One region of the Terrisporobacter glycolicus ATCC 14880 genome, then DNA from elsewhere that is predicted to be linked to it. Evidence: riboswitches for the same ligand, from Rfam matches in the RefSeq annotation. Region 1 holds a riboswitch; each other region holds the start of a gene.
What was found. A riboswitch is a leader RNA that binds a small molecule or an ion and turns the genes downstream of it on or off. The one in region 1 is predicted to bind lysine.
Positions count from the first base shown of each region.

Region 1 (6,032 bases):
CAGCACAATACTTTACTAAAATAACTAAAGGTGCTTTAAAATATGAAACTATAGTTATTGTTGTATGTATATTTAGCGCAGTAGTATCTAACTTTGGTGTAAGTACTATAATACAATTTTCTGCACCAATATTATCAGTTATTTACCCTGCAACAATAGTTTTAGTAATAATGACTTTATTTGGTCACAAAATTAAAAATGACAATGCATTTAAAGGAGCAACATATGTGGCACTACTTGTAAGTATTCTTACAGTTGCAAATAACATGGGCTTCGAAATTGCATTTATAAATAAATTACCACTTAGTACTTTAGGATTTAACTGGATTATTCCAGCAATCATTGGAGGTATTATAGGAAGCATTATACCAAACCATAAGGATGATAAGGGATATGACAGAATTGATGACGCCTTATAAACATTTAAATACTATACAATAATAAAAAAGTCTGAGGGATTTAATTTTCTCTTAGGCTTTTTTATTTGCACTTAAAGATTTTATTATGACTAACTATATATTAATTCTATAAAATATATAGATATTCAACAAAATATTTAATATAATTAATATATAAAATAGAAATATTTGTAAAGCAAGAAGGGATTGAGTAAATGAAAAAAGTAATAATGCTATTAACTATATTATGTTTATTTGTTGTAGGATGTAGCAAAAAAGAGGATACATCATCTTATGATAAATATTTAGAAGATGGGAAAAGAGCAGCCACAAATGAAGAATACGATAAAGCAAAGAACTTATTTGGTTTAGCAAAAGAGGAAAATAATAATGAAGAAGAAGCAAATGCACTTTATAAGCAAACAAATAATTTAATAGAAGCAATTGATTCTAAGGAAAAGAAACACTACGATGTGGCAATACAGCTTTGTGCATCAATAGAAACAATAAATAGTGAAAGTGACATAATAAAAAAGGCTGCAACGGATTTAAAGAAAAAGTGTGTAAACTTAAAGAATAATCCTGACCAAGAAGAAAAAGAAGAAAAAGAAGCAAAAAAAGAAAAGAAAAAGACAGTAAAAGATAAGGCTAAAGAGGAAAGCAAAACAGCTAAAAATATTAAAAATGATTATAAAAATAAAGCTAAAGAAGCTAAAGATTTAGCAGTTAAAAGAGATGGTATATTTAGATATCAAGCAGCATTAATAAAGACTCTAAGATCTTATGATATGAAGGACGTTGAAAGTGCAAAAGCAGTTTATGAGTTAAGTGATGAAATGTTAAATAATTTATATAAAGATTTAAAAACAAATTTGGATAAAAGTTTATTTAATAAGTTGAAAAAAGAGCAAGTTCAATGGGTTGAGGAAAAAATGGCAAAAGAAAAGGGGCTTAGAAAGGATAAACTTTTTATGTACCAAAGTCTTGCCACAATTACCATTGATAGATGTGAGAAGTTCAATGAAAGGTATTATAGATAATAACAAATATTGGTACTTTAGTTTTCATGGTTAATTTAAAAAATTGCTTTGAAATTTAATTAAATTTAGTGAAAAACATTTACAAAATTCATTAAATGGCGTATAATTAATACATAAATTTAAACTAAGTATAAAAAAGATAGAGGAGCGGTAATTAATAGTACTAGTAATTAGTAAAAGCATAAAAATTTACTAGGAAAGGAAGTATCGCCGAAGTTGTATAATTGAAGCTAAAAAGTTGTACAGCTGGGGATGCAGAGAATATCTGTATCACTGTCACAAATTATTTTGTGGTGAGCTATCATTTAAGGGATAATATATACTTAAATATACTGTATCCATTTTAGTGTATTTTTGTATTTACGTAGCCTTGAGTGTTAAGCTCAAGGCTTTTTTTATTGTAAGTTATGTTTTTCTGATTTATAGATAAATTACAATAACCAACTTATTGACGCGAGTAAGGTTGTTGACAAAGTGGTAGCAACATAATTCACTAACACGTCATTCGAGCCAAGCAAATTTTTTATATGGGAAATATCTATTGTAGAGGAGAGACATCATGGGAGAAAATAAAAAAATAAAATTATGGGCATTAGTAATGCTTATATTTGTTCCTACTTTTAATTTTACTAACATCGCAAGTAACGCAGTATATTTAGGGGCAACTGCTATACCTTCATGGGTGATAGTATCAGTACTATACTTTTTACCACTGTGTGGAGTTATAGCTGAAATGGCATCTTTTAACAAAGACAAAGACGGTGGAATTTATACTTGGGTAGAACAAGCAATAGGTGAAAAATGGGCATTCATAAGTACATGGTCTTATTTTATAGGTATACTTTTCTATCTACAAATGGTCTTTTCCAGAATACCTGTAGCAGCATCATGGGCTTTACTTGGAAGAAACGTATTTACTGATTCCAATGCTTATTTGTTGCCAATACTATCAATATTTATATGTATAGCTATGACATATATAGCAACAATAGGTGTAAGTAAATTCTCTAAGCTGGCTGATTTTGGAGGGAAATTTACTCTAGCAGCAACAATAATATTTATAGTAATGACTGTAGTTGGATATTTTAACGGAACACCTTCTGCAACTGAGTTTAGTGTGGAAACAGTTGTTCCAAAATTTAATGTAAGTTATTTCTCAACTTTTTCTTGGTTGCTATTTGCAGTATCAGGTTCAGAAGTTGCAGGGACATATATAAAACAAACAGAAAATCCTAAAAAGACATTTCCAAAAGCAATGGTTATAGCAACTATACTTATAGCATTATCATATATACTTGGTTCTGTGGCTGTACAATTAATAGCATCACCAGAAGTTTTGGAAAGTGCTGGTATAAAAGATGCAGGGTATGTGGTTTATAGTATAGTAGCAAACAACTTTGGAATAAATGGAAAAATAGTAGTTCAAATATATGCGGCGATATTCTTAGTAACATCAATAGCAGCTTATATAATATGGATGGAGTCTCCAATAAGAGCTATGTTTGGAGAAGTTCCAAAGGGAACATTCCCAGAATTCTTAGTTAAGAAAAGAGAAGATGGAACATTAGTAAACGCACTATGGACCCAATGTGCAATATTAATAGTATTAATAGCCATACCACTATTTGGACTAAAGTCTATAGATGCATTCTTTAAATTGTTAACAGACTTATCAGCTTTAACAGTTGTTATACCATATATAATCCTTATGTGTGCATATATGTCATTTAGAAAAAATAATAAAAACATTGATTTTAAATTCTTTAAATCAGATGTACTTGCCTACACTATGTCAGGAATAGCTTTAGTACTATCTTGTACAGGGTTCTTGGGAGCAGGTCTTGACTATGTCGTTGGATCTAGTGGAACAGAAGCTATTTTACTAATAGTAAAAACCTATGGTGGACCAGTAATTCTTATAAGTATGGGACTTGCCATAAGATTTATATCGCAAAAGTCTTATAATAAATCCAATGAAGGTAGATTGGAAGATAAGAAAAAGGCTATGTAAGATGTTTGATGAAAAGTAAGCAGATATAATTGAAAGCGTGTATTTTCTTATTGGAAAGTACATGCTTTCTTTTGCTTTACTTTAAAGATAGAAGAGAAAGTTAAAAATATGCTTATAAAATTAAAAATAAGAAATTTTATTATGTGAATTATTGTTGATTTATACTTTAAGAAGTATATAATTAACAATAGAGTGATTTTTAAAAAAGAAATTAGTATTTAAGTTTTGTTATTATAAAATTATTATAAAAAGTCATATTGCAAGACTTGGATAATTGAAAGCTAGTTATTTCAATTACTTGAGGTCGTACTACTATAAGAATGAATTCCATTAAAACAAGGATTGAAACTTGGAGTAATTGCAGCGGCTCAGCAAGAAAAAATAAGTGTTTTTTTATACTTATTTTTTCTTCCAAAACACAACTAAAAATTCTACCACCAAGGATGAATAATTTTCTACATAGTATAATTTACAATTTACAATTAATTAATAAAATAAAACTTTTATTTATATAAAAAAAATCATAGTATTGATATATTTGTTGGAAAAGAATAATATACCTAATACATACAATAGTGAATGATAAAATCCAATTAAAAATTGAAAAAGTGATAATATGGATCAGTAATTACTACTTTTCCTTACTTTAAAGGCTGTATATATACAGCCTTTTTCCATGTCAAATATTGAAATAATAAAAAAATTCATGTACTAATTAAATAAATTTGATATTATAAATAAGAAATTCAATATTTATTTTGGATTGCTAAATTATAATAAATTTACATTTAGGAGTGTTGCAAATGTTAAATATTTGTTTATGTGATGATGAAATAGATGTTTTAGATTGTTATTCACATAAGATAAATGAAATTTCATATAAGCATAATTATGCATTTAAGATTGAAACCTTTAGGAATGGTGAAAGTTTAATTTTTGATATAGAAGAAGACCCAAATAGATTCAATATAATAATTATAGATATAATAATGAAAAGTATTAATGGAATTGATACAGCAAAGATTTTAAGAAATCGTGGATATAGTGGAATAATAATATTTTTAACTTCAAGTAAAGAGTTTGCACTAGATTCATTTGAAGTAGAACCATTAAACTATATTCTAAAAGATGATAGTAATAACAGGTTTGAAGATATATTTTTAAAGGCTGCTGCTCAAGTTGATAAAAATTGCAATAAGAATATAATTATTTCTAGTAAAAATCAAAATAAGGTTGTTAATTTAGATAGGATTCTTTATATGGAAAGTTTAAATAAAAAAGCTATATTACATAATATTTATGGAGAAAGGGAAGAAGTAAATATTGTTTTTAAGAATATATATGAAAAGATTAAAGAACATGGATTTATTCGTTGTCATAAGTCATACATAATTAATATTGAGTATGTAAAATCATTTAATAATTTGGAATGTAGGTTACAAGGAGGGGTTACTGTGCCAATAGGTAGAAAATATTTAAAAGATTTTAAAAATATGATTGTGGAAAAAGAGTTTGGAAATATATTATTGTAACTTATTTAAAAGAATGAGGTAAGCATATGAGATTAAATCTTGTAGAAGGAATAACTTTTTCATTAATTTATTTTTTTAATAAGTTTTTCATGAATTATGTTAAGGAATTATTGCAACTAAGAAACAAAAGTTTATCAAAAGCATTTCCAATGATTATGTCTATTGTATCAATGGGATTAATTTGTAAAAAAATTTATATTCCAATTGTATATATTTTGATATTTTTAACATATATGGTCTTATTTAAAATAATTTTCTTCGACTCAATAGGAGTCATATATTGCGTAATTATAAATCAAATGTTTCATTTAATGTTATTTAGAGATATTGTTGTAGGAATTTTAAGTGTAATATCAAACAAAAGTATGTACCAAACTGTTCAATGTTATGAAACTTATATATTATCCTTTGGTATATCTAGATTATTAATGTTACTTCTGATGATTAATTTTAAAAGAAGAAGTACATTAGATATGGCAAAAAAACTATTAATTAATAGAAGAAAGCTGCTAATGAGTAATTTATTAGTTGTTAGTTTAGTTATTATATTGCTTAATTCCAACTATACCTACTACTATTCAGGAAATATTAGAACAACTACATGTATTATGCTATTAGAAAGAATTTTAATAGGATTTTGTTTTTATTTTTCATTAAGTATGAAAATTAAATCAATAAAATGGGTGGAGGAAGAAGTTTTGTATAAAACCACTTTGATGAATTTAGAGTATAATAATAATCTAAATAAGAAAGTTGATGAATATTCTAACTTGCTAAAAATGTATAATCATGATTTCAAAAATATATTATTTAATATTAAGGATCTTATTGAGATAGGAAATACAGAAAAAGCTAAGGACATAATATGTGAGTTTGATAAAAAAATTGAAAGTATTAAAACATATAATAAAAAATTTTCAAATAATCCTGTAATTAACACTTTATTTAATAGATTATATGAAGAATGTGAAAATGAAAATATTATTTTTGATTGTGACTGCTATATTGCAAGTAATCTTAGCATAACAGAACTGGATCTGATAAATATATT
Region 1 covers NZ_CP117523.1:1,481,976-1,488,007, forward strand. The annotation lists gene brnQ (branched-chain amino acid transport system II carrier protein) at 1-419, shown strand, start outside; gene TEGL_RS07260 (lysozyme inhibitor LprI family protein) at 614-1,438, shown strand; lysine riboswitch at 1,571-1,747, shown strand; gene TEGL_RS07265 (amino acid permease) at 1,998-3,449, shown strand; gene TEGL_RS07270 (LytR/AlgR family response regulator transcription factor) at 4,253-4,981, shown strand; gene TEGL_RS07275 (GHKL domain-containing protein) at 5,008-6,032, shown strand, end outside.

Region 2 (6,032 bases), 1.1 Mb from region 1:
AGCAGGATATGAATGTGATATTTTAAAAGTTAGAAGTGTTTTAAAAGAAATAGTAGCTAAAAATAAACTAATTCTTGATTATCCAGAGCCATTTGTTGGATTATTTGAACAAGGACCTAGTTCTTTAAAATTTGCTGTAAGAGTTTGGGTAAAAACACCTGATTACTGGACTGTATACTATGATTTATTAGAACAAGTTAAAATTAGATTTGATGAGGAAAAGATTTCAATACCATATCCTCAAATGGATTTACATGTAAAACAAATATTAAAATAAAAAAGATTGCTTTTTAGCAATCTTTTTTGTATGAATTTAAAAAGAATAAATAACAAAATAGTAAGAAAAAATTAAGAAAATAGTGTATAAAGGTGCAAATTGTTAAGAAAAAATGAAAATTTATTCACAATAGATTTAAAAAAATTTATTATGGTATAATTATTTATAATGATTTTAAAATGATAAAAAGGAGATATTTATGGAATATATTCAAAACATATATAATATAGTAAATGATTATTGGTTATTGTCTATTGTTGTTGGATTAACAAGTGTATTTATAGAAAGTTTTCTGCCTATACTGCCGCTAGTTGCAATTGTTACTGCTAACGCGGCCTTATTTGGTATGTATCAAGGGTTAATAATATCGTGGATAGGTTCTACAGCTGGAACTATATGTCTATTTTTAATAGTTAAGAAAATTAGCAATAAAAAATTTGTTAAATTATTAAAAAATGAAAAAGTAGAAAAAGCAATTGATTGGGTAGAAGAAAAAGGGTTTATGCTATTATTTTTTGCTTATGCTTGTCCATTTTTACCAGCTTGTGTGGTTACAATATCTCAAGGATTAGCCAAAAGACACACTACAGACTTTGTATCTGCAGTAGTAGCAGGAAAATTAGTTATGTTTTTTATAGTTAGTTATATAGGAAAAGACATAATTGGTTTTATAACAAATCCTTTGAAAGTATTAACTTTAATTTTAATAACATTTTTTGCTTGGAAAATAGGAAATAAACTAAATAAGGATTTAGATAATTTTGAAAAGAAAAGAATGCATGAAGAATAGGCAAAGGTCTATTCTTCATTTTAATTTTAAATTTACTTTGCACCCATTATTCCATCAACTAATATATCTATATTGCAATTTAAAAAATAATCATTTATATCAATATTATTTAAGATAGCTTTAATACTATTTTCATTATGATTTATATTTTTTAATATATCTTCTATATAAGAAACATCCTTTTTACCAAAGAAATCTCCGAAGAATTTTATCTCATTAATTAGTCCTTTTTTAACATTTAAACTAAATTCTATATTACCACCAGGGTACTTAATTTCATTATTAAGAGCATACTTAGGTGAATGACCAAAATTCCATTTCCAAGTATTATATTTTTCTTCTGCTAATTTGTTAATTTCATTTATATCTTGTGCACTTAATTCGTAGAGACGATTATTTTCATCCTGGCTATTTATAAAGTTCATTAAGTAATTTTTAAACTCTAAAACAGTCATATTTTTGTCTAAATGATTACTAATATTTGTAACACGGGATTTAACAGATTTTACACTCTTTCCTTTAAACTTAGATGGTTTTACTTTTAACGCACTAGATAAATCATTTATTTCAGATGAGAATAATAGTGTACCATGATGCATTACCTTATTTTTATAATTATACTGGGCATTGCCTGAAAACTTTTGATTATCAATGAGTAAATCATTTCTTCCTGAAAATTCAGCATGTATATTTAAAGTTTCTAAAGCATCTATTATTGGCATAGTAAATCGCTTAAAATCACTAAAGGTATTATCATTACATGAAATAAATGTAAAGTTTATATTACCTAAATCATGAAAAACAGCACCACCACCAGATTGTCGTCTTACGATTTTTATTTTATTTTCTTTTACATACTCATAATTAATTTCAGATAATGTATTCTGATTTTTGCCTACAATTATAGCGCTTTCATTTCTCCAGAGCATAAATATATCTTCAGTAGTATTTTTTAAAAAATATTCTTCCATAGCCAAGTTAAAGTAAGCATTTGTACTAGTATTATTGATTAACAGCATAGTCTATTCCTCCATAAATTTTGTAATCAGATATTTTACTAATATTCAACAAAATATGAGAATTTCCTTTAATAAATATTAATAATTAAAGAATTTGTCGCAATTTTCATAATCATAGAGAATGAAAATTGAAGGAATTGTTAAAAAAAAAAAGAAGATAGTAATAATCAGTATATAGGGGGGAATAAGATGAAAAAGATAATTTATATTATTATTTTTATAACTTTTTGTAGTTTATTAGGATGTGAAAATGCTGATACTAAAAAGGCTATAGATACTTTTAGTGAGGAAAAACTTAAAATATATTCAGCAAAAGATTCACAAAAAGTAAAAGAAATATTAAAATCTTATGGAGAATCCAAGAATTTAACAGCTGAAAAAGCAAAAAAAAATAATATTGTAGTTATAGAAGATGAACAAATAGTAGCAAATAAGAAAATATGGAATAATTTTTATAATAATAGTAAAAAGAAAAAAGAAGATAGTGTGTTAATAGTTCAATATACTGAACAAGAGGACCCAATACTGACTTACTTATCCTGCAAAGACAATAAATTCTTTATGATTGAAGATGACTCTAGAGATCAGTATAGAGATGATAAAGAGGAAGATTATTTTGAATACAGTTTTAAATATTTAAAATTATTTCAAGAAAATAAGAAAACTTATGTATACTTATTAGATGATAATAAAATAACTTTAGATGAGCTTAATTACTCTTTACTAAGTTCAAATATATCAGATTGGATACCTTATGGCTTTGTATTTTATTATATGAATTCATAGATGATTACAGTAAAAAAATATAATTTTGACAATTTGAACAAAATGTATTGTATTTGTAAAGCATATATTATATACTGTAAAAAACAAGTGAATATATAGGTAGAGGTGCAATATTTATAAGTATTAATAATGAGGTAGCACGATGATTTATTAAAAAAGGAAATATTGCCGAAGCGTATAACTGAGGCTTTAAGGTTATATAGCTGGGTGTATATAAAATATGTATACAACTGTCACTAATTTTAGTGTTGAGCTATCATTGAGAAGAACTAAGAATATTTTTAGTATGTAATTTTAACCTTGATGAAGCCATCAAGGTTTTTTTATTACAAAGAAATTAATATTTTTTATTAAAAAATATTAATTTTCAACTACTTAATGGAATAATGGATTTATGTTATAAACCATTATTAACATGAGCAAAGCAAATTTTATTAAAAATGACAAAACCCTGAAATATTCACAACTATCACATAGGGGGAAATAAAATGAAAAAAAGAAATGTAAGATTATTATTAATGACAACTATACTGATTTTAATATCAAGCGTAACGAGTTTTGCAGCTGAACAAGATATGGCTGTAATAAATGCACAAAAGTATGGACTATTAACACTATTACCACCACTTGTAGCTATTATTTTGGCTTTTATAACTAAGAATGTTATAGTATCTTTGGTTATTGGAGTTATGTCAGGTGGATTTTTATTAAACTTAAATAGTATAAATATTTTCTCTGCGCTATTTAATGCATTTTTAGATTTAGTAGATAGAGCTGTTGGAGCATTAGCCGATCCATGGAACGCAGGAATTATACTTCAAGTTCTAGCAATAGGTGGAGTAATCAACTTAGTTGCTAAAATGGGCGGAGCAAAAGCAATAGCTGAATCACTAGCTAAAAAAGCAAAAAGCGCAAGAAGTGCTCAGCTTATAACATGGGTAGCAGGACTTTTAGTATTCTTTGACGACTATGCAAATTCATTAATAATAGGTCCGATGATGAGACCAGTTACAGATAAAATGAATATTTCAAGAGAAAGACTTGCCTTTGTAATAGATGCTACAGCAGCGCCAGTTGCAGGAATAGCAATAATTTCAACTTGGATAGGTTTAGAAGTTGGACTAATTGGCGATGGATTTAATGCTATAGGAGTAAATACAAATGCATTTAGTGTATTTTTAAGTACATTACCATATAGATTTTACAATATATTAATACTTGGATTTATAGTTATAACGGCAGTGCTATTAAAAGAGTTTGGACCAATGAGAGAAGCAGAGTTAAGAGCTAGAAGAGGAAATACAAATTTAGTTTCTAATAAAGATATAGATGAAAAAATAAGTAATGAACATAGTGATTTAGAACCACTTCAAGGAGTTAAATTAAATATATGGAATGCTATAGTACCAATAGGTATACTAATAGTTGGATCATTATTTGCATTTTACTACAGTGGTTATACAACAATAATGAGTGGAAATGATGTAAGTTTAATCCAAATATTTAATAACTCACCACTATCATTTGTAGCAATAAGAGAAGCATTTTCTAATGCTGATGCATCTGTAGCGCTATTCCAATCTGCTTCATTTGCAGGTGTAGTTGCTATAGCAATGGGTGTATGTAAGAAAATATTTACTGTATCACAAGGATTAGATATATGGGTAGATGGAATGAAAACTTTAGTTATAACTTGTGTAATACTAATATGTGCATGGTCACTTTCGTCAGTAATAAAAGAACTTGGAACAGCTAGATACTTAATACAATTATTATCAGGTTCTGTACCAGCTTTTTTATTACCAAGTATAATATTTGTACTAGGTGGAATAATTTCATTTGCGACAGGAACATCTTATGGAACTATGGGTATACTTATGCCACTGACTATTCCGCTAGCTCATTCTATAAGTCCAGATATGTCTTATATAATAGTTTGTATAAGTGCAGTGCTTACAGGTTCTATATTCGGAGACCACTGCTCCCCAATATCAGATACAACTATACTTTCATCAATGGGAGCTGGATGTAATCATATAGACCATGTTAGAACACAAATGCCATATGCTTTATTCGTTGGAAGCATAGCCATATTATTTGGGTATATACCAGCAGGAATGGGACTTCCAATTTATTTAATAATCCCTTTAGCATTTATAGCAATGTTTATAGGAATACAAATACTTGGAAAAAGTGTAGATATAGATGAAAAGGAAGAAAATTTAATAGCTTAATTTATTATAAAATATAAAAAATCCCTTTAGATTGTTAGATACAATAATTTGAAGGGATTTTTAGTATTTAATTAATAAATTCTCATGTTCTTGTCATAGGAGTAGGTGGAGTTGGTAGTTTTTGTGTAGAGGCCTTAATAAGGGCTGGCATAGGAAATATAACTATAGTAGATTATGCAAAGGTTGAAGAAAGTGATTTTAATAGACAATTACCTGGATTAAATTCTAATTTAAACAAAGATAAGGTTCAAGTAGTAAAAGATAGATTAATAGATATAAATAAAGACTTAAATATAAATGCAGTAAACTGTGTTTTTAATGAGGAAAGTAGTAACAAAATATTTAGTCAAAATTATGATTATGTTGTAGATGCTATAGATATGGTTTCATCAAAACTTCAATTAATTCAACTATGTTTAAATAAAAGCATACCAATAATAAGTTCCATGGGTATGGGGAATAAGTTAGATCCCACAAAGATAGAAATTAATGATATTTCAAATACTCATACTTGTCCATTGGCTAAAGTTATGAGAAAAGAACTTAGAGATAGAGGAATAGAGCATTTAAAAGTAGTATTTTCCACAGAGCAACCTATAGAAGTTAAGGAAAAGATATCAAATGGCCATAGAATACTACCAGGAAGTATGCCTTTTATGTCTTCCTGTGGAGGATTGATAATATCATCTCAGGTTATAAAGGACTTACTTGATATAAAATAGTTTGAATTTTAAAACTAAAATAGTAATAATTTTAATAATAACCGATTAAAACTATTACTATTTTTATTAGAAGGTATAAAAAATTATCTTAATAACATTCCTATAAATATATAATAATAAATTTATTTCTAAAAAGTTTTTGTTTTAGAAAAATTTTTTTGTGATTTATCTTTATAAAAATCCAAGTAGATACAATAACATAAA
Region 2 covers NZ_CP117523.1:2,614,360-2,620,391, reverse strand. The annotation lists gene TEGL_RS13020 (mechanosensitive ion channel family protein) at 1-277, shown strand, start outside; gene TEGL_RS13015 (TVP38/TMEM64 family protein) at 477-1,067, shown strand; gene TEGL_RS13010 (lipoate--protein ligase) at 1,100-2,086, opposite strand; gene TEGL_RS13005 (DUF4362 domain-containing protein) at 2,276-2,872, shown strand; lysine riboswitch at 2,965-3,136, shown strand; gene TEGL_RS13000 (Na+/H+ antiporter NhaC family protein) at 3,361-5,106, shown strand; gene TEGL_RS12995 (tRNA threonylcarbamoyladenosine dehydratase) at 5,181-5,828, shown strand; gene TEGL_RS19835 (Na+/H+ antiporter NhaC family protein) at 5,957-6,032, opposite strand, start outside.
Region 2: linked by a shared signal. The riboswitch ahead of TEGL_RS13000 (Na+/H+ antiporter NhaC family protein) and the one ahead of TEGL_RS07265 (amino acid permease) in region 1 are both predicted to bind lysine.

Region 3 (6,032 bases), 440 kb from region 1:
CAGCTTTTCTTCTAGATGCTACTCCACAAGAAGCTATATATTTGTTTATTCTCATATTTACTCCTTTAATTATTTTTTTGTCCATAGTAAATACTAATATATGTGACAAATTTTCACAAGATATTTTTATCTATTATTTATATTTCCTATAAAATAAAAAAATAAACTGCATACGGCAGTTTATTTATAATTAGCTTTATCTACTTATTTATTATCACTTGTATCTTTTAATTGTGGGTCTGTGTTTGTTTGTGAATTATCTTTTTTATCTTCAGTTTCTTCTTTTATAGGATCTTTTCTTAATTCCTCTTTATTACTTTCCTCAGTTTCTTGTTTTTTCTTTTCTTCTTCTTTTTTCTTATTATTGTAAATCATTTCTGATTCTAATTTATTAATGTCTTTTTCAGAAGCTTTTTTTGCATTTTCTTTTCTTTCTAAAGCTTCTTTTTCAGCAGTTTTTTGTAATTTTTCAAGTTCTGCTTTTTTATTTATTGATTCTCTCTTAATTTGTTTAGAACCTGCATTTATATTTACAATTGAATCCAGTTCTTTTATTGCTTTCTCATAATCATGTTTTTTCTCGTAATTCTCTGCATTTTGCATCCTTCTTGCTTGCATATACATTGCTCTAGCTGACTCATTTTCTGAATCTTCATTTAAGGCTTGAGATAATAAAGTTAAGGCCTCACCATATTTATGATTTTCAAGTTTTTCTTGTCCTTTTATTAAAGAACTTTTTCCAGTTATTTTACTACATCCACCTGTCAAAACAGTTATTAAAACTAATATTAATAATAATTTCTTTTTCATGAAAATCCTCCCTGTTGTATAATATAGTTTATCATAAACACTAATTTTGCACATCATAAAATCTCATATAATTATATTTATACATTAATAAGTATTTATACAATTTTATTTTTAATATAAAAAAGTTCCTTACTTTTTTAGTAGTAAAGAACTTTTTTATTCTATAACTCTAAAGACAATAAATCTTCATAACTTTGTCTTTTACATATTAATTTATCGTTACCTTTATTTACAAATACAACTGGATTTTTAGGTATTTTATTATAGTTTGATGCCATAGAGTATCCGTAAGCTCCTGTAGACGTTGTTATTAATACATCTTCACTTTCGATATTTAATATACTAGTATTTGATATTAAAATATCTCCACTTTCACAACATTTTCCAGCAATAGTTACCTTATGTTCAGATTTTTCATTATTCATTTTATTTACAATAGCACATTCATACCCTGCTTGGTATAAAGAAGGTCTTATATTATCAGTCATCCCACCATCTACACTTACATAAGTTCTTACATCCTTAATATTTTTAATTGATCCAATAGAATATAAAGTACTTCCAGCATTTGCAACTAAAGATCTACCTGGTTCTAATATAAGAGTAGGCATCTTCATATTTAATTCTTTGCATTTTTCATTGCATTTATTTATAATTTTCTCGCAAAATTCTTTAATACTTCTAGGCTTATCTTCCTTAGTATAGTAAACACCTATACCACCACCAAAGTCTATCTCTTTTATTTCTATATCATATTCATATTTTAATTTTTTTACCAAGTTAAACATAACATCAACTTCTTCTTCATAAGGTTCTACCTCAAATATTTGCGAACCAATATGAGCATGAATACCAATTAATTTTACATTTTTATATTCTTTTAATCTTTCTACTGCCATATAAAAATCACCATTTGTCAATGCAAAACCAAATTTAGAGTCTATTTGACCTGTTCTAATATATTTGTGAGTATGCGCATCGATACCAGGAGTTACTCTATAAAATATGTCTTGTATCATATTTTTTTCTTTACAAAGCTTTTCTAATATATCTAATTCATAGAAATTATCTACTACAAACACTCCTACACCTAACTCAACACCCATTCTAATCTCATCTATTGTTTTGTTATTTCCATGAAATAATATTTTCTCCATAGGAAAATTAGATTTATAAGCTGTAAATAATTCTCCGCCAGAAACAACATCTAAATATAATCCTTCTTCATCTATTAGATTGCACATATATTTAGGTAAAAAAGCTTTCCCTGCATATGCAATTTTATTATTATTTTCTTTAACCTTAAAATATTTATTATATTCTTTGCAATTATTTCTAATTAATTCCTCATCAAATACATAAAGAGGTGTCTCGTATTTTTTTGCTAAATCTAGTGCACTTACCCCACCTATGTATAAATTACTATCTTTTATTTCCATTGTGCCATGAAGTTTCATATTATCCTCCTATTTTATAAATTAAATTCTTTTGCTATTTCTCTTATTGCCACTTCTTTCGAAGAAGAGTTTATTGCACATGTAATTCTTATTTCAGATGTCGTAATTAATTTTACAGCTATGTTATTATCACTAAATATTTTAAACACCTTCGAAGCAACACCACTAGTATTTTTCATGCCAAGACCTACTAAAGAAAACTTTGTTATTTGTTCATCTATAACAATACTATCCCTTGGTACAAAGCAACCAACTATTTGTTCACATTCCATTAAATCATCCTTTGGTATAGTGAATGACACATTTACTTTCCCATTAAATGGCGCTGTCTGACTTATCATATCAATACTAACTCCATCTACAGCTATTTTTTCAAATAATTTAGATACATCTTCCATATTTATATCTACTATTGTTATGGCTGCATCTTCATCACAAGTTGCAAGACCTGTAATAACTTTATCCTCTAATTTCATTTCTTTATTCCCCCTTATGTATGTTCCTTTAATATCACTACAAGATAATCCTACATATAACTCCACATTATATTTTTGTGCCAACTCCACACTTCTCGAATGCATTACTTGGGCCCCTAAACTTGCCAATTCCAACATTTCTTCATATTCGATTTCTTTTATTTTTTTAGCTTCACTAAATTTTCTTGGATCTGTAAAATAGATACCATCAACATCAGTATATATTTCACAAATTCCTTCTAATTTTACAGCCAAAGCCACAGCTGAAGTATCTGAGCCTCCCCTTCCTAAAGTAGTTATATCTCCTTCATCATTTAAACCTTGAAATCCTGTTACTATTACAATCTTCCCACCATCTAAACTTTCATTTATTTTACTAACATCGATATCATCTATTAATGATTTTCCATGAAGTCCACTAGTTTTAATATTTAATTGATAAGCATTATAACTCACTGCTTCACATCCTAAAGAGTTTAAACTCATTGATAATAAAGATGCAGATATCATTTCACCAGTAGACATTAACACATCCAGTTCCCTTTTGTCTGGAGATTTAGTTATGTCTTTTGCTAAACTTATAAAATCGTCAGTTGTATCTCCCATAGCTGAAACTACAACAACAATCTTAGCATTTTTCTTTTTTCTTTCTATTAATTTACTTGCAATAAGCTTAATTTTTTCAGTACTAGATACAGAACTTCCACCATACTTTTGAACAACTACTTTGCTCACTATTACCACCCCTTAAATTATGAAATTGCATAAAAAAAAATAAAACGCCCAAAGGTATACTTTGGACGTTAAAATTAGCCATAGTAAACCTTGTAGCTCAACACTTAGAAAAAATTCGCTTCGCTCATGTCGCCAACGACCTTAAAAACAGATCTGTTGCTACATTGCTCTTACGAATAAAAGTGACAGCCTTATACATGTTTTGCATAAGTCCAGATAGCTTATATGCCTATAAGCTACCTTCGGCTGTAATTCCTTTCCTAACATATAATTGCTTGCCAGCTATATGTTAGTACTATTAAGTACAGCGCCTCTACCTTAGGTTCTTATCTTTTTTTATTAATAATATATTAATAGCATAACATACTTTAAGATGCAATAAAAATCATAAAACTATTTATTTATTTTACAAATAATTAAATAATCTATTCAAAGATGTATCTAAGAAATATATATGTTCATTAATATTACACTTATTATGCTTTTGTTCTCTAGAAGATATAACAATAACCTTTGGTACCATAAAAAATGGTATGGTCGAGTTATCAATATCATTAGAAATATTGCTATACTTTGAACATCTAAAGCTTTCATCCAGTTCAATGTCTATTAATACTTGTAGTCTTTCTCCATAGGGATTTATATATTCTATAAATATATCATAAGTTTCATCTCCTACTTTTGCATTTCTATAAAATCTAACAGTTTCATATCCTGCACTATTTAATCTAATTGCAATTTCAGAACCTAGTAACATTTTTGTTAAACTCTTTCCCTTTTCAATATTACTTCCATTTAGATAATAAACTCCTGAATTATCTTTAAAATTTGTATAGTTAACATTACATGGAAACTTTCTCAAAGTATAATCATTACACATTTTTCTCAATGTCCTCTTTAGGGGTTTTTTGCCATTTCTTTTTTTACTATTAAATACTTTTCCCACTTGATTTTCTGTGACGCATCTTACTCTACTTACTAAATACAAAATATCTTTTTCTAATCCCACCATAGTCAATCTCCTTGAAGCTGTTTTTACCAAGTTGTACTATATTATATTAAAATCACTTAATAAAATTTACAAATAAAAAAAGGAAGATTAAAATTTTCTTCCTTTTTTTGTTAATATATTCTATTTTATATTACTCAGTTTTTTCTTTATTATCAATTTTTTCACTATTTTCTTCTTTATTTGCAGTTTTTTCTGTTTTTCCAATATTAATATTATCAAACTCTGCAATGCTTATTATATTTGAATCTGTTTTATCATAAGATATACTTACCTTATCTCCTACCATTGTTAAAGGTAGCTCTGAAGATATTTTTGATGTCCCTGTAAATATTAATTCTTTATTATTTTTTAATGTAATATAATATGTTGTGTTTCCACTTTTTACATCTTGGTTTATTCTAGATACAGTTCCTTCTACTTTTTGTAAGTTTTCACTTGTGTTAAAATCAATATCGTTCCCTTTAGATTCTAATGCTTCTTTATAATTTTTATAGGCATCTTCTTTTGTATCTCCCATTCCTATTATGCTATAATCTTCAACAGATACAAATGCTACCATTTTTACAAGATCAGCCTTATCTTTTAAGCCTAGCACATATGTTGGCTTTCCAAGAATATTATACATAACTGGGAAAGTTGCTTTATAATTTTTTTCTTGTACTTTTCCTTCTGCAGTTGTCATAGCTGCAGTTTCTGTTGCTCCAGTTTGCATATACAATTTTGATTCCTTTGTTCTAGAATCAACTAACATAAATCCTACTGTTGATTCATCTGCTCCTGCCGAAGTAATTCCTGTATACCAATATGATTTTCCATCTTTTCCATATACTAAGGAAGTTCCCTCTGATGGTAGTAATACACCTTCTTCAGATATTACTGAATTTAAAAATCCGTTTACATATAGTCCCCAATTATTTATTTGGTCCACTATAAAGCTTTCTGGTTGTATTCTATCTACCCACTTCGGTGTATCTTTAATTGAGTATATTTTAACATCTCCACTTTGAGCATCCACAATAGCTGTTCCTACTGCATTTGATCCTCCATATCCAACAGCATGTTCATATAAAGTTACAACCCAATAAGGCTTTCCATTGTCATCAATTTCAAAATTAAAATCAGTCATACCATATTTCATACCACCATTTAGATAAACATGTCTATGTAAATCTTGTAAGAAATATGCTTCTTCTTGATATACTATTTTAAGTTGTTTCCCATCAAGGTTTTGAACTAATCTCACGTCTTGCGGATCACTTGCTGATACCATAATATAACCATTAGTACCCTCTAAATTAGTTATCCATTTTATAATATCTCTATGCACGAGAGGTGCAATCCAATATAATTCCCCTTTAACACTTTGTATTGAGTAGTCACCAACTTTAGATATACTTCCTATTGCTGGTATTTCCCCAAGTTTTTTTTCTCCTAATTTTATTGCCATATCTTTGTCTACAATTCTAATTTTATCCACACTTACTGGACTCACATCTTCTGTAAAAACACTTTCCTCTACTTTTCCAAGTAAGTCTTTATAAG
Region 3 covers NZ_CP117523.1:1,922,331-1,928,362, reverse strand. The annotation lists gene TEGL_RS09595 (pseudouridine synthase) at 1-55, opposite strand, end outside; gene TEGL_RS09590 (tetratricopeptide repeat protein) at 205-810, opposite strand; gene lysA (diaminopimelate decarboxylase) at 972-2,267, opposite strand; gene TEGL_RS09580 (aspartate kinase) at 2,282-3,478, opposite strand; lysine riboswitch at 3,600-3,802, opposite strand; gene TEGL_RS09575 (hypothetical protein) at 3,885-4,490, opposite strand; gene TEGL_RS09570 (hypothetical protein) at 4,621-6,032, opposite strand, start outside.
Region 3: linked by a shared signal. The riboswitch ahead of TEGL_RS09580 (aspartate kinase) and the one ahead of TEGL_RS07265 (amino acid permease) in region 1 are both predicted to bind lysine.